Regions from separate parts of the Streptomyces sp. MGP-BFMKR1 genome, predicted to be linked through region 2. Evidence: riboswitches for the same ligand, from Rfam matches in the RefSeq annotation. Region 2 holds a riboswitch; each other region holds the start of a gene.
What was found. A riboswitch is a leader RNA that binds a small molecule or an ion and turns the genes downstream of it on or off. The one in region 2 is predicted to bind cyclic di-AMP.
Positions count from the first base shown of each region.

Region 1: it holds a riboswitch for cyclic di-AMP, as region 2 does, so the genes downstream of both, AC3CHW_RS21685 (transglycosylase family protein) here and AC3CHW_RS14540 (M23 family metallopeptidase) in region 2, are expected to answer to the same signal.
Region 3: it holds a riboswitch for cyclic di-AMP, as region 2 does, so the genes downstream of both, AC3CHW_RS00900 (C40 family peptidase) here and AC3CHW_RS14540 (M23 family metallopeptidase) in region 2, are expected to answer to the same signal.
Region 4: it holds a riboswitch for cyclic di-AMP, as region 2 does, so the genes downstream of both, AC3CHW_RS07185 (M23 family metallopeptidase) here and AC3CHW_RS14540 (M23 family metallopeptidase) in region 2, are expected to answer to the same signal.

Region 1 covers NZ_CM173408.1:5,486,954-5,493,828, reverse strand. The annotation lists gene AC3CHW_RS21705 (Ppx/GppA phosphatase family protein) at 1-594, opposite strand, end outside; gene AC3CHW_RS21700 (DUF501 domain-containing protein) at 591-1,205, opposite strand; gene AC3CHW_RS21695 (FtsB family cell division protein) at 1,341-1,811, opposite strand; gene eno (phosphopyruvate hydratase) at 2,060-3,346, opposite strand; gene AC3CHW_RS21685 (transglycosylase family protein) at 3,825-4,586, opposite strand; cyclic di-AMP (ydaO/yuaA leader) riboswitch at 4,589-4,754, opposite strand; gene AC3CHW_RS21680 (transglycosylase family protein) at 5,030-6,133, opposite strand; gene AC3CHW_RS21675 (cytochrome P450 family protein) at 6,766-6,875, opposite strand, start outside.
Region 2 covers NZ_CM173408.1:3,808,520-3,815,394, forward strand. The annotation lists gene AC3CHW_RS14525 (Z1 domain-containing protein) at 1-1,694, shown strand, start outside; gene AC3CHW_RS14530 (response regulator transcription factor) at 1,752-2,381, opposite strand; gene AC3CHW_RS14535 (aldo/keto reductase) at 3,245-4,210, opposite strand; gene AC3CHW_RS14540 (M23 family metallopeptidase) at 4,333-5,454, opposite strand; cyclic di-AMP (ydaO/yuaA leader) riboswitch at 5,466-5,595, opposite strand; gene AC3CHW_RS14545 (PP2C family protein-serine/threonine phosphatase) at 5,781-6,875, opposite strand, start outside.
Region 3 covers NZ_CM173408.1:291,932-298,806, forward strand. The annotation lists gene scoE ((3R)-3-[(carboxymethyl)amino]fatty acid oxygenase/decarboxylase) at 1-680, opposite strand, end outside; gene AC3CHW_RS00895 (SAM-dependent methyltransferase) at 1,281-2,306, shown strand; cyclic di-AMP (ydaO/yuaA leader) riboswitch at 2,747-2,915, shown strand; gene AC3CHW_RS00900 (C40 family peptidase) at 2,919-3,392, shown strand; gene AC3CHW_RS00905 (hypothetical protein) at 3,638-4,237, shown strand; gene AC3CHW_RS00910 (FMN reductase) at 4,382-5,008, opposite strand; gene AC3CHW_RS00915 (LLM class flavin-dependent oxidoreductase) at 5,140-6,270, opposite strand; gene AC3CHW_RS00920 (hypothetical protein) at 6,591-6,875, shown strand, end outside.
Region 4 covers NZ_CM173408.1:1,937,679-1,944,553, reverse strand. The annotation lists gene AC3CHW_RS07200 (DNA gyrase/topoisomerase IV subunit A) at 1-948, opposite strand, end outside; gene AC3CHW_RS07195 (M16 family metallopeptidase) at 1,164-2,603, shown strand; gene AC3CHW_RS07190 (M16 family metallopeptidase) at 2,660-4,027, shown strand; cyclic di-AMP (ydaO/yuaA leader) riboswitch at 4,555-4,717, shown strand; gene AC3CHW_RS07185 (M23 family metallopeptidase) at 4,731-5,636, shown strand; gene AC3CHW_RS07180 (HPr family phosphocarrier protein) at 5,869-6,150, opposite strand; gene AC3CHW_RS07175 (bifunctional acetate--CoA ligase family protein/GNAT family N-acetyltransferase) at 6,297-6,875, shown strand, end outside.

The sequences.
Region 1 (6,875 bases), 1.7 Mb from region 2:
TTCGGGGACCTTGCCGGTGGCGTCGGCGAGGTGGCGTTCGGTCATGCGGACGCAGCCGACGTTCACGCTGCGCGCGGCGCGCACCGCGCGGTCGCCGACGACGAACTCGGTCGAGCCGCCACCGATGTCCACCACGAGGTAGGGGCCGGCGCCGGCCGGGGACTGGCCTTGGGACTGGGCAGCCGGGTCCTGGTGGGCCGTCAGTTCGCGGGTGGCGCCGGCGAAGGAGAGGGCGGCCTCCTCGTCGCCGGTGATGACCTCGGGTTCGACGCCGAGGATGTCGCGTACGCCACGGACGAAGTCCTCCCGGTTGGAGGCGTCGCGCGAGGCGGAGGTGGCGACGAAGCGAAGGGCGGGGTGCGGGCCGCCCGGGACGCCGTGCTCCCCGATGACCTCGGCGTACTCGCGGCAGGCGGCGAAGGTGCGCTCCAGCGCCTCGGGGGCCAGCCGGCCGGTGCGGTCCACGTCCTGGCCGAGCCGGACGATGGTCATGCGGCGGTCCAGCTCGTGCAGGGCGCCGGTGTCCGGGTCGATGTCGGCGACCAGCAGCCGGATGGAGTTGGTGCCGCAGTCGATGGCGGCGACGCGCTTCACTCGCGGTCTCCTTCGGGGGCTTCGGCTTCGGCACCGGCATCGGCATCGGCGGCGTCGGGGGTCGCGGGCGTCGCGGGGTCGCACGTGCCGCCGTCGGCGCACGGGGCGACGCACGGGCCCTTGCGCCACCACTCGGGCAGCAGCGCGATGGCCTCGTCGCCCAGCGGGTTCACGCCGGGGCCGGCGGCCAGCGAGTGGCCGACGAGGACGTGCAGGCACTTGACGCGGTCGGGCATGCCGCCGGCGCTGGGGAAGTTCTCCAGGACCTCGATGGCGTCCCGGCGGGCGAGGTAGTCCTCGTGGGCCGCGCGGTAGGCGGCGGCCAGTTTCGGGTCGGTGGCCAGCCGCGCCGTCATGTCCTTCATGACGCCCTCGGCCTCCAGCGTGCCGATGGCGGAGGCGGCGCGCGGGCAGGTCAGGTAGTACAGCGTCGGGAACGGTGTGCCGTCCGGCAGCCGGGGCGCGGTCTCGACGACGTCCGGATTGCCGCACGGGCAGCGGTGGGCGATCGCGCGCAGGCCGCGCGGGACCCGGCCGAGCTGGTCACCGACGGCGGCGACGTCCGCGTCGGTCGGGGCGGCGGGTGCGGTCTGCGGAGGGGGCGTTTCCATGCGAGCAGGGTTCTCTTCGGTTCGTCGGGCCGCCGCGCCGGGTGCGAAGGGCGCGGCGGAGGTGGCGGGTGGGGCGGGTACGGCGTGGCGGGTGCGGTGGTGACGGGGTGACGGGCGAGCGGCCGGCGCCGTGGGTCAGCGCTGGGCGTCGGCCGTGTCGACCTCGCCCCACAGGTTGCCGTACCAGGGCTGGTCGGCGGAGCGGTCCTCGTCGGAGCGCTCGGCGTCGTCGTCGCCCGGGCCCAGCATGCTGTACCCGGTCTCGCCGGGGCGCAGGTAGTGCAGGTGCTCACGGGCCAGGCGCTCGATGTACGCGGGGTCCTCAAGGCGGGCCTTGCGGTCGCGCAGCCGCTCGACGTCCTCACGGATCTGCTCGGCCTGCCGACGCTGGTCGGCGATGTCGGAGCGCTGTGACACGTACTGCCGTATCGGGTACGCGAGCGCGACGACGAGCGAGCAGACGACGAGCGCGAGGAGCGCGGCACGGCCGGTGAGCCGGCCGCGGCGGGGTGGCCTGGCCCGGGTGCGGGCCCGGTAGACCCGGGCCGCGGCGTTCTCGCCGAGCGCCCTCAGCCTGGTCGCGGTGGAGAACCGGTCCGCGGGCACGTCTTACCCCTTCATCCGTATGTGGTCCGTGAGCGGTCGTCAGCGGTCGTACGACAGCGGTCAGCCGTCGTCAACAGGTGTCGGCCGTGCGCGTCCGGACGGGTGCGCCTGGTCGGTCGGCGTGCGCCGACCGGCCGAACGCGCGCCGCCAGCACACACGTGCGTCCCCGGCCACGGTACGGGACCGGGGCCGGGGACGGACGGAAAAGCGGTGGGCTCGCCGCGCGGTGGGCGCGGCGTGGCCCGGCTCAGCCCTCGAAGCGGAAGCGCGGGAAGGCGCTGCGGCCCGCGTAGACGGCCGCGTCGTCGAGGATCTCCTCGATGCGCAGGAGCTGGTTGTACTTGGCCACGCGCTCGGAGCGGGCCGGGGCGCCGGTCTTGATCTGGCCGCAGTTGGTGGCGACGGCCAGGTCGGCGATGGTGACGTCCTCGGTCTCGCCGGAGCGGTGGGACATCATGCACTTGAAGCCGTTGCGCTGGGCCAGCTCGACGGCGTCCAGCGTCTCGGTCAGCGAGCCGATCTGGTTGACCTTGACCAGCAGGGCGTTGGCGGTGCCCGAGTCGATGCCGCGGGCGAGGCGCTCCGGGTTGGTGACGAACAGGTCGTCGCCGACGATCTGCACCTTGTCGCCCAGCTCGTCGGTCAGGGTCTTCCAGCCGTCCCAGTCCTCCTCGTTCAGCGGGTCCTCGATGGAGACCAGCGGGTAGGCGGCGACCAGTTCGGCGTAGTACGCGGTCATCTCGGCGGCGCTGCGGGCCTGGCCCTCGAACGCGTACTGGCCGTCCTTGAAGAACTCGGACGCGGCGACGTCGAGCGCGAGCGCGATGTCCTGGCCCGGGGTGTAGCCGGCCTTCTTGATGGCCTCGACGATCAGGTCGAGCGCCTCGCGGTTGGAGTCCAGGTTCGGCGCGAAGCCGCCCTCGTCGCCGAGGCCGGTGGACAGGCCGCGCTCCTTCAGGACGCCCTTGAGGGTGTGGTAGACCTCGGCGCCCCAGCGCAGGGCCTCGGAGAAGGACTCCGCGCCGATCGGGGCGATCATGAACTCCTGGATGTCCACGTTGGAGTCGGCGTGCGAGCCGCCGTTCAGGATGTTCATCATCGGCACTGGGAGCTGGTGCGCGTTCGGGCCGCCCAGGTAGCGGAAGAGCGGCAGGTCGGACGCCTCGGAGGCGGCGTGCGCGACGGCCAGCGAGACGCCGAGGATGGCGTTGGCGCCGAGCGAGGACTTGTCCGGCGTGGCGTCCAGGTCGAACATGGCCTGGTCGATCAGGCGCTGCTCGGTGGCGTCGTAGCCGACCAGCTCCGGGCCGATCTGCTCGATGACCGCGAGCACGGCCTTCTCCACACCCTTGCCGCCGTAGCGGGCCTTGTCGCCGTCCCGCAGCTCAAGGGCCTCGAACTGGCCGGTCGAGGCGCCGGACGGCACGGCAGCACGGCCGGTGCTGCCGTCGTCGAGGCCGACCTCGACCTCGACCGTGGGGTTGCCTCGCGAGTCGAGGATCTCGCGAGCTACGACGACGTCGATAGACGGCACGAGCGGTCTCCTTCGTGTGGGTCTGAGCTTCTGCGACACGAGCCTAACCGGCCCCGGCACCCCGGCTCGCCGCACGCCCGCCGGACGAGACGACAAGAGGGAAAAAAGCGCAGATCGATGGGTGAACGGCGCAACCGAATCGGCCGCGCGGCCCCGGACAGCGCCGGCCGGGACGTCCGCGCGAGGCGCCCGCGGCATGCCTACCGGGCCCAGGCGACCGGGCGCCGTCCAGACGGCGGCGGTACGGCGTCCGTACGGCGGCGGCGTCCGTACGGCGGCGGTACGGCGGCGGCGCGTGGGGACGGCGTGTGGGGGCGGCGCGCGCGGACGGCGCGTCCGGGGGGCAAACGCGGAGCCCCGCCGCGATGCGCTCGGGGGTAGGCGCACCGTGGCGGGGCGGTCTGCGGTCCCTCCGGGCGGGGAGGGACGGACGCCGGGCCGGCTCTGGGCGGAGCCGGCCGGGCGCCGGAGGCGGGGATCAGCTCAGGTGGAGCTGCTGGCCCGGGTAGATCAGGTCGGCGTCGGTGACGACGTCGTCGTTCAGGTCGTACAGCTTCTTCCAGCCGCCCTTGACGTTCTCGGCCTCGGCGATCTTGGCGAGGGTGTCGCCGGCCTCGACCTTGTACTCGCCGTCGCCCTTCTTGATCGTCTTCGGGGCGCTCTGCTGCGGCACGGACTGCTTCGGGGCGGCGTGCTTGGGCACGTACCGCTCGGAGCTGCGGCTCGGGGCCTGCTCGTCCGTGGCGCGCGGGCCGGCGTGCTTCGGGGCGGCCTTCGGCGCGGACTGCTGCGGGGCGGCCTGCTGCTGCTTGGGCGCGGCCTGCTGCGGCGCCTGCTGCTTGGGGGCCTGCTGCTTGGGCGCGGTGTAGCCGCCCTGGGTCAGGTTGACGCCGCAGTGCGGCCAGGCGCCCTTGCCCTGGCTGGCCAGGACCTTCTCGGCGATCTGTATCTGCTGGGCCTTGGACGCCTTGTCGGCGGTCGGGGCGTAGGCGGTGCCGCCGTACGCGGCCCAGGTGGAGGCGGAGAACTGGAGGCCGCCGTAGTAGCCGTTGCCGGTGTTGATCGACCAGTTGCCGGTCGACTCGCACTGGGCGACCTGGTCCCACTGGCCGGTGGTGGCGGCGTTGGCGCCGGTGGCCCCCATCAGCGGCACGGCGACGGCGGCACCGGTGACACCGGCGAGCGTGGCGATGCGAGTGGCCTTGGACGGACGGCGGTGCTTGCCCTTGGAAATCAGCATGTTGGTTTCCTCACCGACGCCTACGAGGTGAGCTGTCGGGTTCGGACTGTGAGTTGCCCGGCCGCGGTCTCCCGCGGCTTCACCCCAAGCCGTTCAGCCCCCTCGTTCCACGGACCGTCCGGCACTTACCTGTGGTTCCCCCGCTCCTGCCTTCGGCGCTTGACGCGTCGGTTTCCCCCGGCCGCCGGCAGGATTCGGCGTGACGACCAGTGGCGCTCGCGGTGGCGAGCGATGAAGACCGTAATCACAGATCCCCGGAGTGCTCAAACCCCAACATCCCTGGAAAGTCAGTGGGGTTTGCCCGCAAGAAAATCACATCACCGCAGGTCAGACAGTGCACCTGAAGGACGGACAAGCGCGACACGCCAGAGATCGAACGAGACCCATGTCTCACTTTCGCGAATCGGTGTACACCGGGGCGAAGCACCCCAAGTGACGGCCGATCAGCGGTCCGCCGCCGCCTCCAGGTCGAGCTTCTGGCCGGGCAGGATCAGGTCGGGGTCGTCCCCGATGACGCTCTCGTTGGCCTCGTAGAGCGCCGGCCAACCGCCCGGTGTCTCGTGCTGCTCGGCGATCGCCCACAGCGTGTCACCGGACCGGACCCGGTGCTCACTCCGCGTCTCCGCGTCCGCCCGGTCGCTCGCGCGCCCGCGCTCGCTGCGGTCGGCGTGCCGGCCCTCGGGGCGCTGTCGGTCGTCCTCCCGGCCGTCGGGGCGGCCCGGGGCGCCGTCGGGCTCGCCGCGGTGCTTGCCGGTGCCCGTGCCGTCCTCACGCGCCTTCTCGCCGGCGCCGGGGCGCTCGGCGCCGCCACGGGGCGCCTCGGGCCGCTCGCCCCCGGCCTCGTCGCGGTCGGCGGGCCGCTCCTCGCCCCGGCTCGGGCTCGGGGTGGTACGGGGCGTCTCGGTGGGCTGCGCGTCATCGCTCGGCGCGGACGCGTCGGGGCCGGGCCTGTCGCCCTGTCTCGGCTTCTTGTCCTGGCCGGGCGTGGCGTCCGGCGTCGGCTCGGCGTCCGGCTCCCGCTCGTCGGTCGGGGTCGGCTTGGCGTCGTCCGGGGAGGGCTTCGCGTCCGGGGTCGCGTCCGGCTTCGGGGTCGGGGCGTGGCCGTAGTCGCCGCGGTCGGTGCCCCGGTCGTCGTGGCTGGGGTCGCCCGGGTTGACGTCCGGTACCTCGCCGTCCTCGGTCAGGCCGGCCGGCTGCGCGCAGTCGCTCCACGCCACGGGGCCGCGCTCGGACAGGATCGTCTGAGCGATGGCTATCTGCTGCGCGCGGCTGGCCAGGTCCGGGCGGGGCGCGTGGTCCGTGCCGCCGTAGAGCTGCCAGGCGTCCAGGCTCAGACCGAGGCCGCCGTAGCGCCCGTTGCCGTCGTTGGCGCTCCAGGTGCCGCCGCTCTCGCACTCGGCAACGCGGTCCCAGGTGGCCGTGTCGGCGGCGCCGGCGCTGGTGGCGCCGAGCAGCGGGAGGGCGATTCCCGCGCCGGTCACCCCCGCGGCGACGACGATGGCCGGGGCCTGACGGGGGCGGCGATGTTTGCCGTTGCCGGATCGCATGCGGTGGCCTCTCAGGTTGGCGGCAGATTTTGACGGTCGAACATACTGCCGGCCCGGGACCGTCACAAGCTGATGTAGCGGAGGTCACGCGGCGATCACACCGGTGACGGAGCGTCAGATGACGGGTGGGGGCGTCCGTTTGCCCGCGCCCTAGCACAGGGGTGTCACGCGCTCGCGGGCGGGCGGCCGGGGACCCGGCGCGCGGCCGTGCCGAGGGGCGCGGGAGGTCAGGAACGGGGCGCGGGGTGCGCGGAGTCGGCAACGGCGGGCGGCGTCGCGCTGCCCGGCACGTCGAACGGCCGGCGCACGGGGCGCCCGCCGCCCCTTTCGGGCACCCGGGCGCGTCAACGGCGCCTCCCCTCATCGCCGTACGCGCCCTACGCAGCCGGGCGCGAGGGCACAGTCCGGCTGGAGGGCGACCCTTCTGGAGCCCAACCCGGCTGGAGCCCACCCCGCTGGGGGCCGACCCGCTGAGGCCGCGCCCTCGCGGGGCGCCGTACTCAGGGGAAGCCGGACCGCCGCGAGCCGCCGCAGTAAAGAAGAGGCCCCGCCGCGAGCCGCCGTACCCAGTACTAAGAGGAGGCCGGGCCGCGAGCCGTACTGAGAAGAGACCTCCTTCACAGGCCGCCGTACTAAGAGGAGGCCGGGCCGCCGGGTGGGGTGAAGGTGACCGGCAGGGTGCGGAGGCCGCGCATGATGAGGCCGCCGCGCCAGCGCAGTTCGTCGGGGTCGGCGTCCAACC
Region 2 (6,875 bases):
TCATCGTCTCGCTGCCGGCGCCCCCGGACTACATGGGCATTCGGGCCTTCCACGACCTCGATTCCGGAATTCCGTGGTCGGAGCGCACGTACGCCAATTCGCAGGGCAAGGCGCACGTGCGCGATATCCCGCCGACCTCGGGCGAGGCGGACAGCGCCTCGCTCCAGCAGGCCATGGACGCGTTCGTGCTCTCCGCGGCCGTCAAGCTCTACCGGGAGCGGCACGACCCGCGCGGCGTGTCGTACCCGCACCACACGATGCTCGTACACGAGTCGGTGCGCACCGCCGACCACCGGGCGCTGGCCGAACGGCTGACCGCGATGTGGCATTCCGCGGGCTATCTGGGCCCGATCGGGCACGCCCGGTTGCGCGCCCTGTTCGAGACCGACTTCGCGCCCGTCTCCGCCGCCCGCCACGCCGGCTACGCCACCCCGGCCAGCTTCGCGGAGGTGGCCGAGCACATCGGCGCGGCCTACATCCGCATCGGCGGCGACGAGAACCCCGTACTCGTGGTGAACAGCGACAAGGACATCGAGCAGGGCACCGCCGACTTCGACAAGCGGTCCCTGTGGAAGATCCTGGTCGGCGGCGCGAAGCTGTCCCGAGGCTTCACCGTCGAGGGCCTGACGATCTCCTACTACCGGCGCACCACGACGCAGGCCGACACGCTGATGCAGATGGGCCGCTGGTTCGGCTTCCGCAAGGGCTACCGGGACCTGGTGCGGCTGTACATCAGCCGTGGCGAGGCGTACGGCAAGAAGGAGATCGACCTGTACGACGCGTTCGAGGCGGTCTGCCGGGACGAGGAGAGCTTCCGCGCCGAACTGGACCGGTACGCGCCGCTGATCGACGGGAAGCCGCAGGTCACGCCAGCGCAGGTGCCGCCGCTCGTGGCGCAGCACCTGCCGTGGCTCAAGCCCACGAGCGCCAACAAGATGTACAACGCCGAACTCATCGAGATCCGCTCCCCCGGCACCTGGATCGAGCCGGCGGCCTACGCGGGCCAGCCCGCCTCCGTGCGCCGCAACGCCGAGCGCTGGCAGCCGCTGCTGGCCGAACTCGGCGGCGCCGACGTGCCGTTCACCAATCCGCCGGACAGCTCCAGCGCGCTGGTTCGCCGCTTCCCGGCCCGCACGACGATGGTGGGGCACGGCAGGCTGGTGAGCGTCCTGGAGAGCCTGGAGTGGAGCCGGCCCGACCTGTTCCAGCCGCACCTGACCTACCTCAAGCAGTTGGACGGCAGGCTCGCGCGGGTGGACGACTGGCTGCTGGTCGCCCCGCAGTTGGTCGCCAGGGACCGGTTGCAGGCCACCATCGTCGACTCGCCGCCGCTGTCCCTGGCACAGCGCAGCAAGGCCCCGTTCCGCGACTCGTTCAGCCGCGTCACCGGCTTCGAGCACCGGGTGGCGGCCGAGCGGCTGATCGCCGAGGCGGGCAGGGCCGGGTCGCTGGTGAACCCGTCGCAGGGGGTGGCGCTGCTCTACCCGGTGCTCGACATCACCGGCGACCGCCCCGTGCACGACGCCATCACCGACGGCGTGGCCGACGCCTCCCGCGTGATCATGGCGTTCGCGCTGCTGCCGCCGCGCAGCGCCATCGACACCAAGCGCCGCCTGGTGCACTTCCGCGCGAAGATCTCCGCGCTGCGGGACGCGCCCATCGTGGACGTCCGCGAGGCGCCGGCCGACCGCTGAGGCGGCCCCTGCCGACCGCCGAGGCGAACGCCGCCGCCCCGGGCGCGCCCGGCCGGGCTACTTCACCGCGGTGGCGCGCGCGTTCCGGTCGTACGCGTGGAAGACGGCGGCCAATTGGGCCCGGCTGCGGCAGCCCAGCTTGCGCAGCACGTTGGAGACGTGGAACTTCACGGTGCTCAGCTCGACGCTCAGCCGGTCGGCGATCTCGGGGTTGGACAGGCCCTCCGCGACGAGCACCGCCACGTCCTCCTCGCGGCCGGTGAGCCGGCCGGCGGTGGGCGGCTGCGGGGCCGGCGGGCGCTGGGCCGCGCCGGAGCCGGCGAGCACGCAGGGCACCAGCTCCGGGGAGATCCAGCCCCGGCCGCTGAGCACCTCGCGCACCGCTGCGACATAGCCGTGGTCGGGGTCGTCGCGGCCCACGACGCCGGCCACCGACTGCCGCGACGGCGAGCGCCAGAACGGGTCGCTGACGCCGTTGACCAGCGCGATGACCCGGGTTCCGAGACGGGCGAAGGAGGGTTCGGCGGCGAGGGCGCGGGATTCCACGACGGCCACGTCCACGGCGGGCGTGAGCCGACCGCGCTGGGTCTTGGTCCAGGAGGCGACACCCCAGCCGGGCGCCGTCAGCGCGTCACCCACGCGCCGGTGCAGCGAGGGAGAACTGATGACGAGAACAATGCGACCCATGGCTTCCCCTTGCCTGGATTCAGGTCGACGGCCGCGCCGCCGATGCGCCTGAACAGGGCGACCAAGCCGACAGAAACACCCGGCGAGCGCACACTTTTCGTAGTCGAACGCTTCCGGAAAGTCAGCGTGAATAGCCGCTCGACGTTGGTCAGACGTCGATCAGCGCCGGCCATCGGCAGCCCCATCGAGTAGCCGGAACTTAGCACATCCGGTTGACGAGACTTAGTACGCGTGCACAATCCCCCGCTGTAGTCGGCGAGTAGCGGATGAGTAATCGCGGGCAATGACGCGTAATACCTCACGACCCGCCGAGGGTTTCCCGCTGCGCCCAGGAGGCGTTCGGCGGCGGGTAATGCCTGGGCAATGGGGGAGTTATGGATGGGCGCCGCGGCCCCTTCCCCGATGCCCGAATCGGCGCATTCTCTTTGCCCGAAAAATGCCCGGAGTTGAGAACCGAAGCGGCCGTTTTTCCCTCCGCGCCCACCGGCCCGGGCCCGCGAGGCCAACGCCGCCGCCCGACCGGGCCGGTAGCCGGCCCCCGGCGGCGGGTCGCTCCGGCGGGCTCCGCCTCGTCGGCGCGTGTACGGCGGCGGCCGACCGGGGGCCGAGCGAGGGGAAGTTGACGCCCCGTCCGCTCGCCGCGCGCGGCGCGTCCCCGCACCCGGGCAGGGCCCGGGCACGCGGTCGGGCGGCATCCGGGCGGGCGGCGTACGGATGCCGGAGTACGCGGGCACGGGCGCGTGGCGTAGGGACGCGTGACGTGGGGACGCGTGGCGTACGACCACGGCCGGTGGGCGTCGTGGGCGCGTGGCCCGCGGTGCGAACCGGCGCTCGTCCCACCGGCGGCGCCGGCGGCTACCGGATCAGGCCGACGCCTCGGTCAGCGCGGATATCTCCGAAGCCGTGAGGTTCAGGTCGGCCACGGCCAGCAGCGGCGGGAGCTGCTCCGGGGTGCGGGCGCTGGCGATCGGGGCCACCACCGTGGGCTGCGCGGCCAGCCAGGCCAGGGCCACCGTCGCGATCTCGACGCCGCCGTGCGCCGCGGCCACCTCGTCGAGGGCGGCGAGCACCCGCGGTCCCCGCTCGCTGTCCAGGTACCGCTGGACCGACTCGGCGCGCACCGAGCCCTCCGGCGTGCCGCCGGGCCGGTACTTGCCGGTGAGGAAGCCGGCCGCCAGCGCGAAGTAGGGAACCGTCGCCAGGCCCCGCTCGGCCGCGACGCGGGACAGCTCGCCCTCGTAGGTGTCCCGGGAGACCAGGTTGTAGTGCGGCTGAAGCGCCACGTACCGCGCCAGGCCCTCCCGCTCGGAGGCGTCCAGGGCCTCGGTGAGCCGGGCGGCCGTGATGTTGGAGGCCGCGATCTGGCGGACCTTGCCCTGCCGGACCAGGCCGTCCAGGGTGGTGAGGAAGTCCTCGACCGGCAGCGACTCGTCGTCGTAGTGCGTGTAGTACAGGTCGATGTAGTCGGTGCGCAGCCGGCGCAGGGACGCCTCCACGTCGGCCCTGATCACCTCGGCGCGCAGCCCGCGCCGCTCCGGCGAGCCGCCGCCCACCTTGGTCGCGACGACCACCTGATCGCGCCTGCCGCGCGCGGCGAGCCAGTTGCCGATGATGGTCTCCGACTCGCCGCCCGAGTTGCCCGGCACCCAGGCCGAGTAGACGTCGGCGGTGTCGACGAAGTTGCCACCGGCCTCCGTGTACGCGTCCAGGATGGCGAAGGACTGCGCCTCGTCGGCGCCCCACCCGAAGACGTTGCCCCCCAGCGAGAGGGGGAAGACCTCGATGTCGCCGATCCGGCGCGACCGCGTGCTCTGCGCATGTTCGACCATGTGCGGAGTCAACGCCCCGGCCCGGCCCCCTATTCCCCGCCACCCCGCGCGCGGCGGCGCCGGCGGGAGCGCGCCCCCGGCGTGCGGGCGGAGGAAGGGCGCGGGGCCCGCGCCCGCCCTCGCTACGGCTGGAGCCCGTGCTCCCGCAGCCACGCCATCGGGTCGACCGGCGCGCCGCCGCTCGGGCGCACTTCGAGGTGCAGGTGCGCGCCGGTCACGTTGCCGGTCGCGCCCACCCGGCCGATGACGTCGCCGGTGGAGACCTCGCCCGAGGTCTGCGTCATGGACGACAGGTGGCAGTACCAGACCTCGGTCCCGTCGGGCAGCGTCAACACGATCCGGTAGCCGTACGAACCGGCCCAGCCGGCCTGCGTGATGGTCCCGCCGTGCACCGCCTTGACCGGCGTGCCCGTCGGAGCGGCGAAGTCCAGGCCGGTGTGGTTCGCCGACCACATGTCGCCGGCCTGTCCGAACGTGGAGGTCACCGTGTACGAGCTGAGCGGCATCGCGTAGCTCGCGGCGAGCTTCGCGCGGCGCTCGGCCTCGGCCTTGCGCCGGGCCTCCTCCTCCGCCTTCCGCTTGGCCTCCGCCTCGGCGGCCCGCTGCTTCTCGTCCTCGGCGGCCTTCTTGCGGGCCGCCTCGTCCGCCGCCTTGCGCGCCGCCGCCCGCTCGGCGGCCTCGCGCTCGGCCTCGTCGGCGGCGCTCTGCTGGGTCTCGGCCTGCTGGAGGATGCGGGCCCGCAGCACCTCGCCCGCGTTGGTCGTGCCGTTCGCGGACTCCTCGGCCGTCAGGCCGGCCTGGCTGAGCGGCGCCTGGCCGGCGGCCCGCGGCGCGGCCTCGTACCGCTGGTCGCCGCTCCCGCCGTCGGATATGAGGGACCCGACGCCGGGAAGCTCGTCGGCGTCGGGCAGGGAGTGCATGACCTCGTCGGCGACGTGCCCGAGGTCGGGCATCGATATCGGGGCCTTGGGGCGGTCCTTGGCGCTCGCCATGCCGCCGGCGCCGACCGCCGCGATGACGCCCACGCCGAGCACGGCGCCGCCGCGGGCCATCGTGGTGCCGCGCTGCTTGACCACGCGGTGCCGGCCCCGGACCGGGGCGACGGATTCGGCGGTGGGGTTCCACTCCTCCCAGGGGCCGTCGCGGAGGTCGTCCCGGGGCTCCCCCCAGGGAGGCCCGGCGAGTTCGTCGATCCCGTCGTGCGCGGGTGAAGCCTGGTCGAGGGCAGACCTGTTGGACGCCACGGAGGCGTGCTCCTTTCCTTCCTTCTCGCCTACCGGGTTAGCTGACGGGTTCGGAGCAGGAAGGTCTCCTACGGGTCGCGTACGACCCGATTCACCCCAAGGGTTGGTTCCCCGGTTCCCTCGCCTCGGCACCGCGCTGATCCGCGGTGACGCGCCTACGGGATTCGGCGACGGCGCACGGTGCCGCCCTGGGCGGCGGCTGTGACGACCGCGCTGCGTTATCGAACGTTAATAGAGGGCCGGGTGTGATTCCAAGCCGTTCCGGGGAATAAGGGCTCCGCTTTGACGAGGCGCCAGCACATCGTCAGCACAGTGGTCAAGATCGGCTACCCAGCGCGTTCGTCGGCCGCCCGCTGGCCGCGTCGGACGGCCACCACGCCGGGCGCGCCGGCCCGGCGCAGCGCGAGCAGCGCCATGTCGTCGGCGCGCTGGCCCTCGGTGTGCCGCATCACGTCGGCGATCAGCGCGTCCAGGAGGGCGTCCGGGCTGGCGAACCGACGGCCGCTCAGCCGCCGCGCCGGCTCGTAGAACCGCCCGCTCGCGTCGCGCGCCTCCGTCACCCCGTCCGTCAACAGCAGCAGCGCCGCCCCGGCCGGGAACGGCAGCTCCTCCACGGTGTCCCGCCAGGCCGCCACGTCCCGCATGCCGAGCGGCAGGGCGTCGGCCTCGGGGCTCAGCTCGCGCACCTGGCCCGTGGGGAGCAGCAACAGGGGCGGCGGGTGGCCCCGGTTGATGAGCCGCAGCCCGCCGCTGCCGTCGCCGATCTCGGCCAGCACGGCGGTGGTGAACCCCTCGAACTGGTCGAGGCCCACCCGCCGGTCGCCCTCCCGGTCGAGCGCCCGCTCCAGCCGGTCGACCAGCCCCTCCAGGGTCCGCTCCTGCTCGGCGGCCTCCCGGAAGGCCCCGATCACCACGGCGACGGCCTCCACGGCCTCCAGACCCTTGCCCCGTACGTCGCCGATGATGGCCCGCACGCCGTGCGGCGACTCCTGCACGGCGAACAGGTCGCCGCCGATCCGCGCGTCGGTCTGCGCCGCGACGTACCGGGCGGCGATCCGCAGCGACCCGATGCGGCTCGGCGGCGTGGGCAGCACGGCGCGCTGGGCGGCCTCGGCGACGACGCGTACGGTCGCGAGTTGGCGGAAGTTGCGCCGCACCACCCGGTTGATGGCGAGCGCCAGCAGCGCGACGGTGCACACGGTGACGACCTCGGTCACCGACAGGGCCCGGTCGTTGCCGCTGTGCCAGACCGCGAGCAGCACCGAGACCACGGCGGCCGTCGCGGCCACCGCGGCCGTGCCGCGCAGCGAGAGCAGCGGCGCGGCGACCAGGGAGGCGGCGGACAGGAAGGGCGACGCGGTGTAGTGCATCGGCATCAGGAGGTCGAAGACGACGCCGCCGACCAGCAGGACCCCGGGCAG
Region 3 (6,875 bases), 3.5 Mb from region 2:
TCCCGCAGCAGGCCGTCGGGCAGCGGCGTGCCGTCGGCCTGCTGGAGTTCGTAGGTGAACGCCTCGCTGATGTACAGCAGCGGCTCGCCGGTCACCGGGTGCGGGAAGACCGTGGGGTGGGTGACCGCCGGGGTCTGCTCCTCGATCTCGGCGAGGACCTCGGTGATCGGTCGGTACACGTCGTCGGGGCGGATCTTGAAGTACCGCCGGACGCTGTTGCGACTGCGCGTTCCCGCGATGGCGTTCTTCATCTCCCGGGGCAGCTTCTGGTACGCCTTGCCCATGTCGATGAAGTAGGTGCCGCGGTTTTCCCGGGGCACCACCTGGGGGTAGATGAGCGTCAGCCCGAACGGCCGGGCCATGAACGAGTAGTCGTGGTGCCAGAACTTGCCCGTCTGCGGCACGCCGATCTGCTGGCCCGATTCCCGCACATTCGAGGAAACGAAGATTTCCTTGTGTTCCGGGTGGTGGTACATGGGCTGGTAGTAGGTTTCGACTTCGCCCAGCCGGCGCCCGAAGGTGACGAATTCGGCGGGCGAGAGGTTCTGCTCCTTCAGGACCACGATCTTGTGTCGGTAGACCTTTTCCTTGAGCGCGAGGAGATCCTCGTCCGGAGCGTTCAGCACGTCGAGTTCCAGAGCCACGCCCATGGCGGCGTCCGTGTGTGGTGCGGTGGTCATATTCTCCCCCAGCGGCGAGCCGGTTGGTTTAACAATGCACTGGCTCCACCACCGTTCAGCAGCGGGCTTAGGGCAACCTTGTAGCTCGCTGAAACGGAGGGGTGATCTCACCAACACGCGTTCGGGGGCCACGTGAGCGGATGACGCGTTTCGCCTTGGGCCGTCTGGGCCGTGACCCAGTCGGCCCACTCGGATGCGACCGGACTATATGTCACCCATACGAGTGGACCAGGGGTTCAGCCGCACGACGCCGCTCCCACGCCTTGTGCAGGCCAATCACCTCGGAGTTCGGTGCGCCGGGGCGCGCCGGAGCGAAAGGGCGGGCGCGCGGTGGGCCGTGCGATCGTCGAATTCCCTGATACACCTGTCCCCTGCGCCGGATCGGCGCGCGACGTGTGGACGCGTAGGGCGTTGGGCAGTCAGTTCCCCAGCGCACGCCCGCCGCCGTCCTCTTCACCTGCGACAGCCGCCCGATCCGCGTGCCACCCGCCACTGCGCCACCGGACACCGGGGCGCGGGTGTCCCCCGGCCCGTTCCGCGCCGGCCCAGTGCCGCTCGCGCGTACGCCGCCCACCACCCAGCACAGATGAGGAACCCCCTGTGAAATTCCGAACGTTCACCAAGCTGGTGCGCAGCAATCACCTCTCACTGGCCCTGCGGATGCCACGGGAGCTGGCTGGTCCCGCGTACCGCGCCTCGTTCCTGGCCGCGGCTGCCAGCAGTGGCGTGCTGCGCCATCTCGCGCGGCAGCCGCTCGACGCGCCCGCGCTCGCCGACGAGCTCGGCATGCACGGCGAGGAGCAACTGCTCGGCGCCTGGCTCGACATGGGGGTGCGGATCGGGGAACTCGGCTCGCGTGGCGGGCGCTACCGGCTGCGCGGGCGCCTGGCCAAGTCGCTGGCGCGCCCGGAGGCGGACGCCTACGTGGCGCTGCTCGAACAGCTCATGCGCTTCCACGCCCCGCTGCTCCTGGACGCCCCCGGCATGCTGCGCGAGGGGCGCCGAGTGTCGATCGCCGACCAGGACGGCGCGCTCATCGCCCGCTCGTCCCGCGTGCTCGAACCCGCCGTGCAGGGCGTGGTGGAGCAGCAGGTCGACCGGACCGCGCCGGTCCGGCTCCTGGAGGTGGGCTGCGGCAGCGGCACCTACGTACGGCACGCCGCCTCGCTCAACCCGCGGCTGACGGCCGTGGCGATCGACCTGCAGGACGAGGTGGTGGCGCAGGCGCAGGCGAACCTGGACAAGTGGAACCTGTCCGACCGGGTGGAGGTCGTCCGCAGCGACCTGCGGACGTACTCCACGGAGCAGAAGTTCGACCTGGTCACGCTGCACAACAACATCTACTACTTCCCCCACGGCGAGCGGACCAAGGTGCTGGAGCGGGCGCGCTCGTTCCTGGCGCCCGGGGGCAGGCTGCTGCTGACGACGAGTTGCCAGGGCGGCAGCCCGGGCATCGAGATGCTGAACCTGTGGTGCGTGTACGCCGACTTCGCCGGCCCGCTGCCGCGCCCGGCCGAGTTGTCGGAGCAGATGCGGGACGCCGGCTTCACGCAGGTGCGCTCCCGCCGCCTGGTGCCCGGCGAGGAGTTCCGGGCCTTCACCGGCACCAGCCCCTTCGACGACTAGTCCCACGCGAAGGGCCGGGAGCGGCCGGCGGTGGCGGAGGCGCGCGGTCGCCGCCACCGCCGGCCGCTCCCGCCGCGCCTTCGACGTCGCTCGGCGCCGGGGCGCCGACGGCCGGCCACGCGCGCGGCTTGACGTCCCATCACGGCGCGCCGCCGCGCACGCCGCGTATCCCGGGGTGGTGGGCGGCTGCCTGGCCCACAGGCCGGTCGCGCCATGGAATGCTCGCGTCCGGTTACGTGTTTCCGCAGTTCAGCGCGGGTTTGCGCGACTCGTATGGGGGATGAGACCGACCGCGGTTCTCGGTCACCAACGAAGGTGAAGAACTTCACATACGACCCTTTCGGCTGCGATTTCGGGCCGTGGATGGCGCAGTATCCCTATCCGACACCACCAAGCCCCCGTCACCACGGCGGGGCGGTCCGGGCGGACGCCGAGTCCTGCCGCCGCACGGGCCCAGTGAGAGGAACACGAATCGGCAGGAGCGGGAGACCCAGGCATGACGGGCCACGAAGTCGGTGGCCCTTGGGGTGAAGCCACGCGAGTGGCCGGGCAACTTCGCCAGTCCGAACCCGACAGGTCATCTTTCGCAGGCGGATGACGAAGGGCTTTCGTATGTCCGCGCAGCCACGTATACCCTCGCTCGCCACGCGCATCGGTACCGCATCGGCCCTCACCGCCACGGTGCTGGCCGGCTCCTCGTTCGTCCCCGCTCTGACGACCGACGCCCAGGCGGCGACGGCCTCCGGCAAGGCGCTCAAGATCGCCGCCGGCAAGAAGGGCGCACCCTACAAGTACGGGGCGGTCGGCCCGAACCGGTTCGACTGCTCGGGGCTGACGCTCTACTCGTATCGGAAGGCGGGCAAGAAGCTGCCACGTACGGCGGCGGCCCAGTACAACAAGACCCGCCACCTGTCCAAGAGCTCGCGCAAGGCGGGCGACCTGGTCTTCTTCCACTCCGGGCGGAACGTCTACCACGTGGGCATCTACGCCGGGAAGAACAAGATCTGGCACGCGCCCAAGCCCGGCAAGTCGGTGCGGCTGGAGAAGATCTGGACCAACAAGGTCTGGTACGGCCGCGTCCGCTGACCGTGACGGGTGGGCCGGGGCGCCGGGCGGGCGATGCCGCGCCGCGCCCCGGCCCGGCCCACGATCCCGGGACGAGAGGGGCGTGGGGGCAAGGGCCGCCCTACGGGCCGGTTCCGGGTCGCTGTCACCAAGCCGAGTGATGTTGCCATCGAGTACGTCACCCGCAGGGAGCAATCCCCGTTGTCCTCACGTGCCGACCGAATCACGGTCAGCCTGATCCACGAGGACGAGTCATGATGCGAGGAATGACGGGGGTCGCCGTCGTCGCGGCGGCGCTGGCGTGCACGGTGACGCCGGCCCAGGCCGGTGAGGCGGCCAAGCCCATCAAGAACGGCAAGGCCGAGTTCTGCCTGAGCAAGCCCGCCGCCAAGCAGCTTGCCAAGGCGAAGGTCACGCTGGCCGCCACGGGGGCCGCTCGGATCACCGGCAAGCAGCGCCAGTGCGTGTCCCTCCCGCTGGTCGAGGGCACCAGGGACTACGCGAAGTTGCAGGGCGGCGTCACGTTCCGCGACAAGGACGACCGCCTCGACCTCACCAAGATCTACAACTACGTGAACAAGTCCTCTCGGACCCAGGCGCACGCCTCGGTCAACCGGGCCAAGGCGCAGCCGGTGCGGTTCCTGACCTACACCATCAAGCGGGAGAACGCGAAGGTCACGCAGAAGCAGGTCAAGGCGGTCAACGTGCGGACCGTGCTGACTCCTGAGGGCGAGAAGCTGTTCAAGAAGACGTTCGGCAAGTCGCCGGTGCGCAAGGGCGGCCACCTCTTCACGCTCAACGCGGTCGCCGACATGCCGAAGCTCGCCCCGGACACGCTCGGTGATCTGCTCGACCTGCTGCGCTGAACCGAGGGCTGATTCCGGGGCGCGGAGCGCCCCGGCCCACGGCAGGTGAAGCACGGCCGGCGGATCGCTCCACGGATGCCGCTGACACGCCGCATGGCGTGTCAGCGGCATCCGTGCGTACGGCACCCCGGCGCGTGCGCGCCGTCAGGCGCCGCGCACCGCGGCGAGTTGCTGGGCGAAGGGGACCACCTCATCGTCGTCCTGGCGCGGCGCGGGCGGGGCGCCGGCCAGGAGGCCGGCGAGTTGGCGTGCCGCGCGGTCGATCCGCTCGCTCAGCCCGTCGGTGCGGTCGTCCCCGGCCGCGCCCCAGTCCTCGGCGGCGGCGTAGACGCCGGTGGGGACGGTGACGGCGCGCAGGTAGCCGAAGAGCGGGCGCAGCGCGTGGTCGAGGACCAGGGAGTGGCGGGCCGTGCCGCCGGTCGCCGCGATCAGCACGGGCTTGTCGACCAGCGCCTCGTTGTCCAGCACGTCGAAGAACGACTTGAACAGGCCGCTGTAGGAGGCGGTGAACACGGGCGTGACCGCGATCAGCGCGTCGGCGCGGGTCACCGCGTCGAGGGCGGCGCGCAGCGCGGTGCCCGGGAAGCCGGTGACCATGTGCTGGGCGATGGCGGTGGCCAGCTCGCGCAGCTCGACCACCTGGACCTCGACCGGGCGGCCGGCGTCCGCGAGTTGTCGCTGGGCCGCCGTGGTCAGTCGGTCGGCCAGCAGCCGGGTGGAGGACGGCTGGCTCAGCCCGGCGGTGACGGCCACCAGGTGCAGGGGCTTCATGCGGGGTCTCCTCGGGTGGAGTTGCGGGGTGGTGGGGAGGCGGCGGGCGGGGGCCCGGCGCGCGCCGGGGGGCGGCGCCGCGCGGGCGGGCCGTGGGAGAGCCCGCCCGTGGGCGCCGCGTCCGGTGGCGGTCAGGCCGGGGTGTCCGTGCCGGTGTGCTCGCCGGCCTGGGCCGCGCCGTCGGCGTCGGCCGTGGCCCGGGCCACCAGCGCCGCGTGCGTCGGGCCGGCCGGCACCCCGGCGGGGCGGCCGGCGGCGAACTCGCGGCGCAGCACCGGGACCACTTCCTCGCCGAGCAGGTCGAGCTGTTCCAGGACGGTCTTGAGCGGCAGGCCGGCGTGGTCCATCAGGAACAACTGGCGCTGGTAGTCGCCGAAGGACTCGCGGAAGGTCAGCGTCCTGTCGATGACCTCCTGCGGGCTGCCCACCGTCAGCGGCGTCTGCTCGGTGAACTCCTCGAGCGAGGGGCCGTGCCCGTACACCGGCGCGTTGTCGAAGTAGGGCCGGAACTCGCGCACGGCGTCCTGCGAGTTCTTCCGCATGAACACCTGCCCGCCGAGTCCGACGACGGCCTGCTCCGGGGTGCCGTGACCGTAGTGGGCGAAGCGCCGCCGATAGAGGTCGATCAGCCGGATGAAGTGCTCCTTGGGCCAGAAGATGTTGTTGGCGAAGAAGCCGTCTCCGTAGTACGCGGCCTGCTCGGCGATCTCCGGGCTGCGGATCGAGCCGTGCCAGACGAACGGCGCGACGCCGTCCAGCGGGCGCGGGGTGGAGGTGAAGCCCTGCAACGGGGTGCGGAACTTGCCCTCCCAGTCCACCACGTCCTCGCGCCAGAGCTGGTGCAGCAGCGCGTAGTTCTCGATGGCCAGCGGGATGCCCTGCCGGATGTCCTGGCCGAACCACGGGTAGACCGGTCCGGTGTTGCCGCGGCCGAGCATGAGGTCCACCCGGCCGTCCGCCAGGTGCTGGAGCATCGCGAAGTCCTCGGCGATCTTCACCGGGTCGTTCGTGGTGATCAGCGTGGTGGAGGTGGACAGGATCAGCCGCTCGGTCCGGGCGGCGATGTAGCCGAGCATGGTGGTGGGTGAGGACGGGACGAAGGGCGGGTTGTGGTGCTCGCCGGTCGCGAAGACGTCGAGGCCGACCTCTTCGGCCTTGCGCGCGATGGCGACCATCGCCTTGATCCGCTCGTGCTCGCTCGGCGTGGTTCCGTTCGTCGGGTCCGGGGTGACGTCGCCGACCGTGAAGATCCCGAACTGCATGTCGCTCCACCTCTTCCGTTGCTCGGGGCCATCCCCCGAAGCCATTGGTTCAATATTCAACCATCCCCGTCAACCGGGTGCCCCACCGACCTATTCCCCCACCCGCCGGCCGGGCCCGCCACGGCGGACGGCCGCCCGTTCCGCCCCGGCGCGGCGCTCCGGTGAGAGGGCTGCCGGGGGCCTCGCCGCCGCGTTCGTACGCCGCCCGCGTCCGCCTCACCCGGCGCCGCGTACGGTGTGGGAGGACGGCCGATGGCGCGCCGCAGCCGGGCGGCCGCCGCGGCCGGCGGAGCTGGGGCGCAGAGAGGGTGATGGGCGAGATGCGGGTGGGTCTGCTACGGACGGTCGGCGCGGCCACTGCGCTCTACGGCCTCGCGGTCACGGCGCGGCCCGATCTGTTGGCCAAGCCCTCCGGCCTGGCCGGGCCCGACGGAACGGTGGCCCCCGCCACCCGGACCTCGCTGCGACCCCTGGCGTGGCGGGACGCGGTCAGCGGGCTGGCCATGGTGGTGGCCCCGGAGGGCCCCGCCCTGCGCGCGGCCACCGCCGTACGCATCGCCGCCGACTTCGGTGACGCCGCGCTGCTCGGCCTGACCCTGCCGGAG
Region 4 (6,875 bases), 1.9 Mb from region 2:
GATGACCAGCCGCAGCCCGTGCTCGCGGTCGGTGAGGTCCTTGACGTCGGCGATGCCCTGGAGCTTCTTCGCGCCGACCAGGTCCTTGATCTTGGCGATGACCTTCTCCGGGCCGACCGCGAACGGCAGCTCCGTGACGACCAGGCCCTTGCGGCGCGGTGAAACGTTGTCCACCGTCACCGTCGCGCGGATCTTGAACGTGCCGCGCCCGCTCTCGTACGCGTCCCGCACGCCCGAGAGGCCGACGATGCGCCCGCCGGTGGGCAGGTCGGGGCCGGGCACGAAGCGCATCAGCGTGTCGAGGTCGGCGCCCGGGTGCTTGATCAGGTGCCGCGCCGCGGCGATGACCTCGCCGAGGTTGTGCGGCGGCATGTTCGTCGCCATCCCGACCGCGATCCCCGACGAGCCGTTGACCAGCAGGTTGGGGTAGGCCGCCGGGAGCGCGACGGGCTCCTGCTCGCTGCCGTCGTAGTTGGGGCTGAAGTCGACCGTGTCCTCGTCGATGGACTCGGTCATCAGCGAGGTCGCCGACGCCATCCGGCACTCGGTGTACCGCATCGCGGCCGGCGGGTCGTCGTTGCCCAGCGAACCGAAGTTGCCGTGCCCGTCGACCAGCGGCAGGCGCATCGAGAACGGCTGGGCCATGCGCACCAGCGCGTCGTAGATGGACGCGTCACCGTGCGGGTGCAGCTTGCCCATCACCTCGCCGACGACGCGGGCGCACTTGACGTACCCCCGCTCGGGGCGCAGCCCCATGTCATTCATCTGGTACAGGATGCGGCGGTGCACCGGCTTGAGGCCGTCCCTGGCGTCGGGCAGCGCACGGGAGTAGATGACCGAGTAGGCGTATTCGAGGAAGGAGCCCTGCATTTCATCGACGACGTCGATGTCGAGGATGCGCTCCTCGAAATCCTCCGGTGGCGGGGTCTTCGTGCTGCGGCGGGCCATCGCGGCTGCGGCTCCTTCTCCTGCCGGTGCGAGTTCTGACGCCGACCATTGTGGACCGCCGCACTGACAACGCTGACCACGACCCGGCTGGCGGACCCCGCACGACGCCGCCGCGCGCGGGGGCTTCGCCGGGAACTTCGCCAGATGTCAGCCCGCTTGCATACAGTGACAGGACTGCTCAACCCGCGATAGATCGCGCGATCGAAGGGACGTACATGCCCATGGGTCACACGGCCACGCAACAGGCCGGCTCCGGCGGCCTGACAGCGACCGAGCACCGCCTGGCGAACGGTCTGCGTGTGGTGCTCTCCGAGGACCACCTGACCCCGGTCGCCGCGGTCTGCCTCTGGTACGACGTCGGCTCCCGCCACGAGGTCAAGGGGCGTACGGGGCTCGCCCACCTCTTCGAGCACCTGATGTTCCAGGGTTCGAAGCAGGTCCCGGGCAACGGCCACTTCGAGCTGGTGCAGGGGGCCGGCGGCTCGCTGAACGGCACCACGAGCTTCGAGCGCACCAACTACTTCGAGACCATGCCCACCCACCAGGTGGAGCTGGCCCTGTGGCTGGAGGCCGACCGCATGGGCTCGCTGCTCTCCGCGCTCGACGAGGAGAGCATGGAGAACCAGCGGGACGTGGTGAAGAACGAGCGCCGCCAGCGGTACGACAACGTGCCCTACGGCACCGCCTTCGAGCGGCTGACCGCGATGGTCTACCCGGAGGGCCACCCGTACCACCACACCCCCATCGGCTCGATGGCGGACCTGGACGCGGCCTCGCTGGAGGACGCGCGGCAGTTCTTCCGCACGTACTACGCGCCGAACAACGCCGTACTCGCCGTCGTCGGGGACATCGACCCCGAGCAGACCCTGGCCTGGGTCGAGAAGTACTTCGGCAGCATCCCGGCGCACGACGGCAAGCCCACCCCGCGGGACGGCGCGTTGCCCGACATCATCGGCGCGCAGTTGCGCGAGGAGGTGCGCGAGGAGGTGCCCGCGCGCGCCTTGATGGCCGCCTACCGGCTGCCGCACGACGGCACCCGGGAGGCCGACGCCGCCGACCTGGCGCTGACCGTGCTCGGCGGCGGCGAGTCCTCGCGCCTGCACAACCGGCTGGTGCGGCGCGACCGCACGGCCGTCGCGGCCGGCTTCGGACTGCTGCGACTGGCCGGCGCGCCCTCGCTGGGCTGGCTGGACGTCAAGACCTCGGGCGGCGTGGAGGTGCCCGCCATCGAGGCCGCGGTGGACGAGGAACTCGCGCGCTTCGCCGCCGAGGGTCCGAGCCCGGAGGAGATGGAGCGGGCCCAGGCGCAGCTCGAGCGCGAGTGGCTGGACCGGCTGGCCACGGTCGGCGGCCGGGCCGACGAACTGTGCCGGTACGCGGTGCTCTTCGGCGACCCGCAGCTCGCGCTGAGCGCCGTGGGCCGGGTCCTGGACATCACCGCCGACGAGGTGCGGGCCGTCGCCGCGGCCCGACTGCGCCCCGACAACCGCGCGGTCCTCGTCTACGAGCCGATCGAGGCCGCCGACAACGGCGAGAGCGACGAGGGCGCGCAGCCCACCCAGCCGACCGACGTCGTGCGGGCGGCACCCGATGCGCCCGCGGCCGACGCGGCCAACGCAGCGACCGAGGACAACGACGAAGGGGCCGGCCGGTGAGCGACGCCGCAACCACGACCGCGACGCAGACGAACGCGACGGACACCGTGACGAGCATGCAGTTCCACCCGCAGCCGCAGCCGGGCCAGGCCAGGCCGTGGGCCTTCCCCGCACCCGAGCGCGGCCAGTTGCCCAACGGCCTGACCGTGCTGCGCTGCCACCGCCCCGGCCAGCAGGTCGTCGCGGTCGAGGTCAGCCTCGCCGCGCCGCTGGAGGCCGAGCCGCAGGGGCTCGAAGGCGTGGCGACCATCATGGCGCGGGCGCTGTCGGAGGGCACCGACCGGCACTCGGCCGAGGAGTTCGCCGCCGAGCTGGAGCGCTGCGGCGCCACCCTGGACGCGTACGCGGACCACCCCGGCGTGCGCGTCTCCCTGGAGGTCCCCGCCTCCCGGCTGACGAAGGCGCTCGGGCTGCTCGCCGACGCCCTGCGCGCCCCGGCCTTCCCGGAGGGCGAGGTCGAGCGGCTGGTGCGCAACCGGCTCGACGAGATCCCGCACGAGCTGGCCAACCCCGCCCGGCGGGCCGCGATGACGCTCTCCAAGGAGCTCTTCCCGGCCGACTCCCGGATGTCCCGGCCGCGCCAGGGCACCGAGGAGTCGGTCGCGCGCGTGGACGCCGCCGCCGTGCGCGCCTTCTACGCGGCCCACGTGCGCCCCGCCACGGCCACCGCCGTCGTCGTCGGCGACCTCACCGGCGTCGACCTCGACCAGGCGCTGGCCGACACGCTGGGCGCCTGGAGCGGCGACACGGCCGCGCCCCGCCCGGTGCCCACCGTCACCGCCGACGACACCGGCCGGGTCGTCATCGTGGACCGGCCGGGCGCGGTGCAGACCCAACTGCTCATCGGCCGGGTCGGCGCCGACCGGCACGACCAGGTCTGGCCCGCGCAGACGCTCGGCACCTACTGCCTGGGCGGCACCCTCACCTCCCGGCTCGACCGGGTGCTGCGCGAGGAGAAGGGCTACACGTACGGCGTGCGGGCCTTCGCCCAGGTCCTGCGCTCCACGCCGGAGGGCACGGGCCTCTCCCTCCTGGCCATCAGCGGCTCGGTGGCCACCGAGGTGACGGGGCCGGCCCTCGAGGACGCGTGGAAGGTGCTGCGCACGCTGGCCGCCGACGGGCTGACGGACGACGAGCGCGACGTGGCCGTGCAGAACCTGGTGGGGATCGCCCCGCTGAAGTACGAGACGGCCGCCTCGGTCGCGGGCACCCTCGCGGACCAGGTCGAGCAGCACCTGCCGGACGACTTCCAGGCCCACCTCTACCGGCGGCTCGCGGAGACCGGCACGGTCGAGGCGACCGCCGCGGCCGTCGCCGCCTTCCCCACCGACCGGCTGGTGACCGTGCTGGTCGGCGACGCCTCGGTGATCGCCGAGCCGGTGAAGGCGCTGGGCATCGGGGACGTACGGGTGGTGAGCGGCTAGCGGCGGGAGGTCCCGGCGGCCCGAGCCGGGCTGGCGAGCCGTCAGGCGCCGTCCGGCCCGGGCTCGCCCCGCACCGCCCGCGCTGCCGCGCCGCCCGCCCTGCCCGTGGTGCCCGCTCCCGGAGCGCCGGGCGGCGCGTCGAGTGGTCCACGGGGCCGGGGCGGCTGCCGCGGTCCCGAGAGGCCGGGAGGTGCGGGCGAGCACGCGAGCGCTGGAGCGGGTGGCGTACGCGGGAACGTAGCGGAGCGCCGCCCGGTATCTGACCGTCCCCCAGAGAGCGGCATGGGCGCCCGGATTGCCCCGGGTGTCCGGGGCGGAGGCAGGGGCTCCTGTTACTGATGAGCCGTTAAGAGGCCCTGGTGTCAAGTGGGATGCCAGGGCCTCTCGGTTTGTCTGTTTTGCGGGAGAGATTGCCTGTCTGCCGTGTGGCGTGCGCAACAAACGGCCGGTTCTGTTTGCCGATCAAAAGACGTCCCGCTTAGCGTCAGCCCCGTTGTCCGTCACACCTTCGCCACACCCGTGGCACCGGGCAACCATCGCCGAGTCCCTTATGGCGCGAGCCAGGGGAGCCGGGGACCCAAGTCCCCTGGGGTGAATCGGCCGCCATCCTCGCGAGAGGCGTGGTGACCGTAGGAGACCTTCCTGCTCCGAACCCGTCAGCTAACCCGGTAGGCGAGAAGGAAGGAAAGGAGTACGCCTCCCCATGGCGTTCACCCGTGCCACTGGGCGGCACCGTCGCCCCAGCCGCTTTGTCCGTACCAGCGCGAACGCGGCGGGCATGGCCACCCTCGCGGCCACCGGCGTCGTCGCCGGCATAGCCGCCCCCGCGATGGCCGCCCCGGGCGCCGACGGCGTCCCCGAGCTCCAGGACACCGGCCTGCGTCAGGCCGCGACTCTGAACGAGGACATCGCGGACAAGATCGGCGCTCAGGCCGACGCCCAGTACTCCGCCGCCGAGCAGGCCGCGGCCGAGCAGCAGGCTGAGGAAGAGGCGCGTCAGCAGGCCGCCGAGCACGCCGCCGAGATGAAGAAGAAGGCGGAGGAGGCCAAGCGCAAGGCCGCCGCCGAGGCCGCGAAGAAGAAGGCCGCCGCGAAGAAGGCGGCCGAGGCACGGGCCGCCGCCGAGCGCGAGGCCGAGGAGACCCGCGCCAGCGAGGTCGTCGACACGCGCGCGTCGCGCACCGCCGAGCGTCCGGCGGCGGGCTCCTACGTCCTGCCGGTCGCGGGCTCGTACGTCTCGACGCAGTACCAGGCGTCCGGTGGCGCCTGGTCCTCCGGCAGCCACACCGGCGTCGACTTCCACGCCAGCACCGGCACCTCGGTGCGCGCCGTGGGCGCCGGCACCATCGTCGAGGCCGGCTGGGGCGGCGCCTACGGCAACAACGTCGTGATCAAGATGAACGACGGCACCTACACCCAGTACGGGCACCTCGACTCGATCTCCGTCTCGGTCGGCCAGAGCGTCGCCCCCGGCCAGCAGATCGGCCTCGCCGGCAACACGGGCAACTCCTTCGGCGCGCACCTGCACTTCGAGGCCCGCACGTCGCCCGAGTACGGCTCGGACATCAACCCCGTCGCCTACCTGCGCTCCCACGGCGTCAACATCTGAGGCGACACCGGGCCACCCCGCCCGGCCCCCGCACGTCACATGCCGAAGGCCCCGCCCTGTGCGCGGGGCCTTCGGCGCGTCTCGGCCCGCGCGCGGCCAGCGGGAGCCGGCGCGCGGTCTCGCGCCACGGCGCCCGCACGGCGGTCCCCGCCCCTTCCCGGAGCGGAGACGACGAAGCCGCGGTGACGTCCCAGGGGGATCACCGCGGCTTCGCAGGGTGCTGAAAAGCGAGTCAGACCGTCTCCGGGAGCTCCTCAAGCCCCTCGGCGACGAGCTTGGCCAGCCGGTCGAGCGCGACCTCGGCGCCGTCGGCCTCCGAGGCCAGCACGATCTCCTCGCCGCCCTGCGCGCCGAGCCCGAGCACGGCGAGCATCGAGGCGGCGTTGACCGGGGTGCCGTCCGGCTTGGCGATCGTCACGGGGACGCCGGAGGCCGTCGCGGCGCGGACGAAGATGGACGCGGGGCGAGCGTGCAGGCCCTCTGCCCAGCCGACGGTGACGCGGCGCTCAACCATGGTGTTGCCCTTCAGGTGGTTGCTGTTGTCTAGACCAGTCTCTCACGGGGTGCGGAGTGCTCTGGCGGAGCCCTTCCACAGCCTGCCCCGCCGCAACGCTGTGCGCGAGTCGGACCGTTGTCGGTGCCCCCGCCTAGGCTGGAGCCATGGAAACGCCGCCCGAGCACGCCTATCCGACGCACTGGGAAGCGGACGTGGTGCTCCGTGACGGCGGCACCGCCCAGATCCGCCCCATCACGCCCGACGACGGCCAGCGCCTGGTCGACTTCTACGAGCGGGTCTCGGACGAGTCCAAGTACTACCGCTTCTTCGCCCCCTATCCCCGGCTCTCCGACCGCGATGTGCACCGCTTCACCCACCACGACTACGTGAACCGGGTCGGCCTGGCGGCGACGGTCGGGGACGAGTTCATCGCCACGGTGCGGTACGACCGCATCGACGAGCGCGGTCGCCCCTCGTCGGCGCCGGCGGACGAGGCCGAGGTCGCCTTCCTCGTGCAGGACGCCCACCAGGGGCGCGGCGTCGCCTCCGCCCTGCTCGAACACATCGCCGCCGTCGCCAGGGAGCGCGCCATCCGCCGCTTCGCCGCCGAGGTGCTCCCCGCCAACACCAAGATGATCAAGGTGTTCACGGACGCGGGCTACACCCAGCAGCGCAGCTTCGAGGACGGCGTCGTCCGCCTGGAATTCGACCTCGAACCCACGGCCCGGTCGCTGGCCGTCATG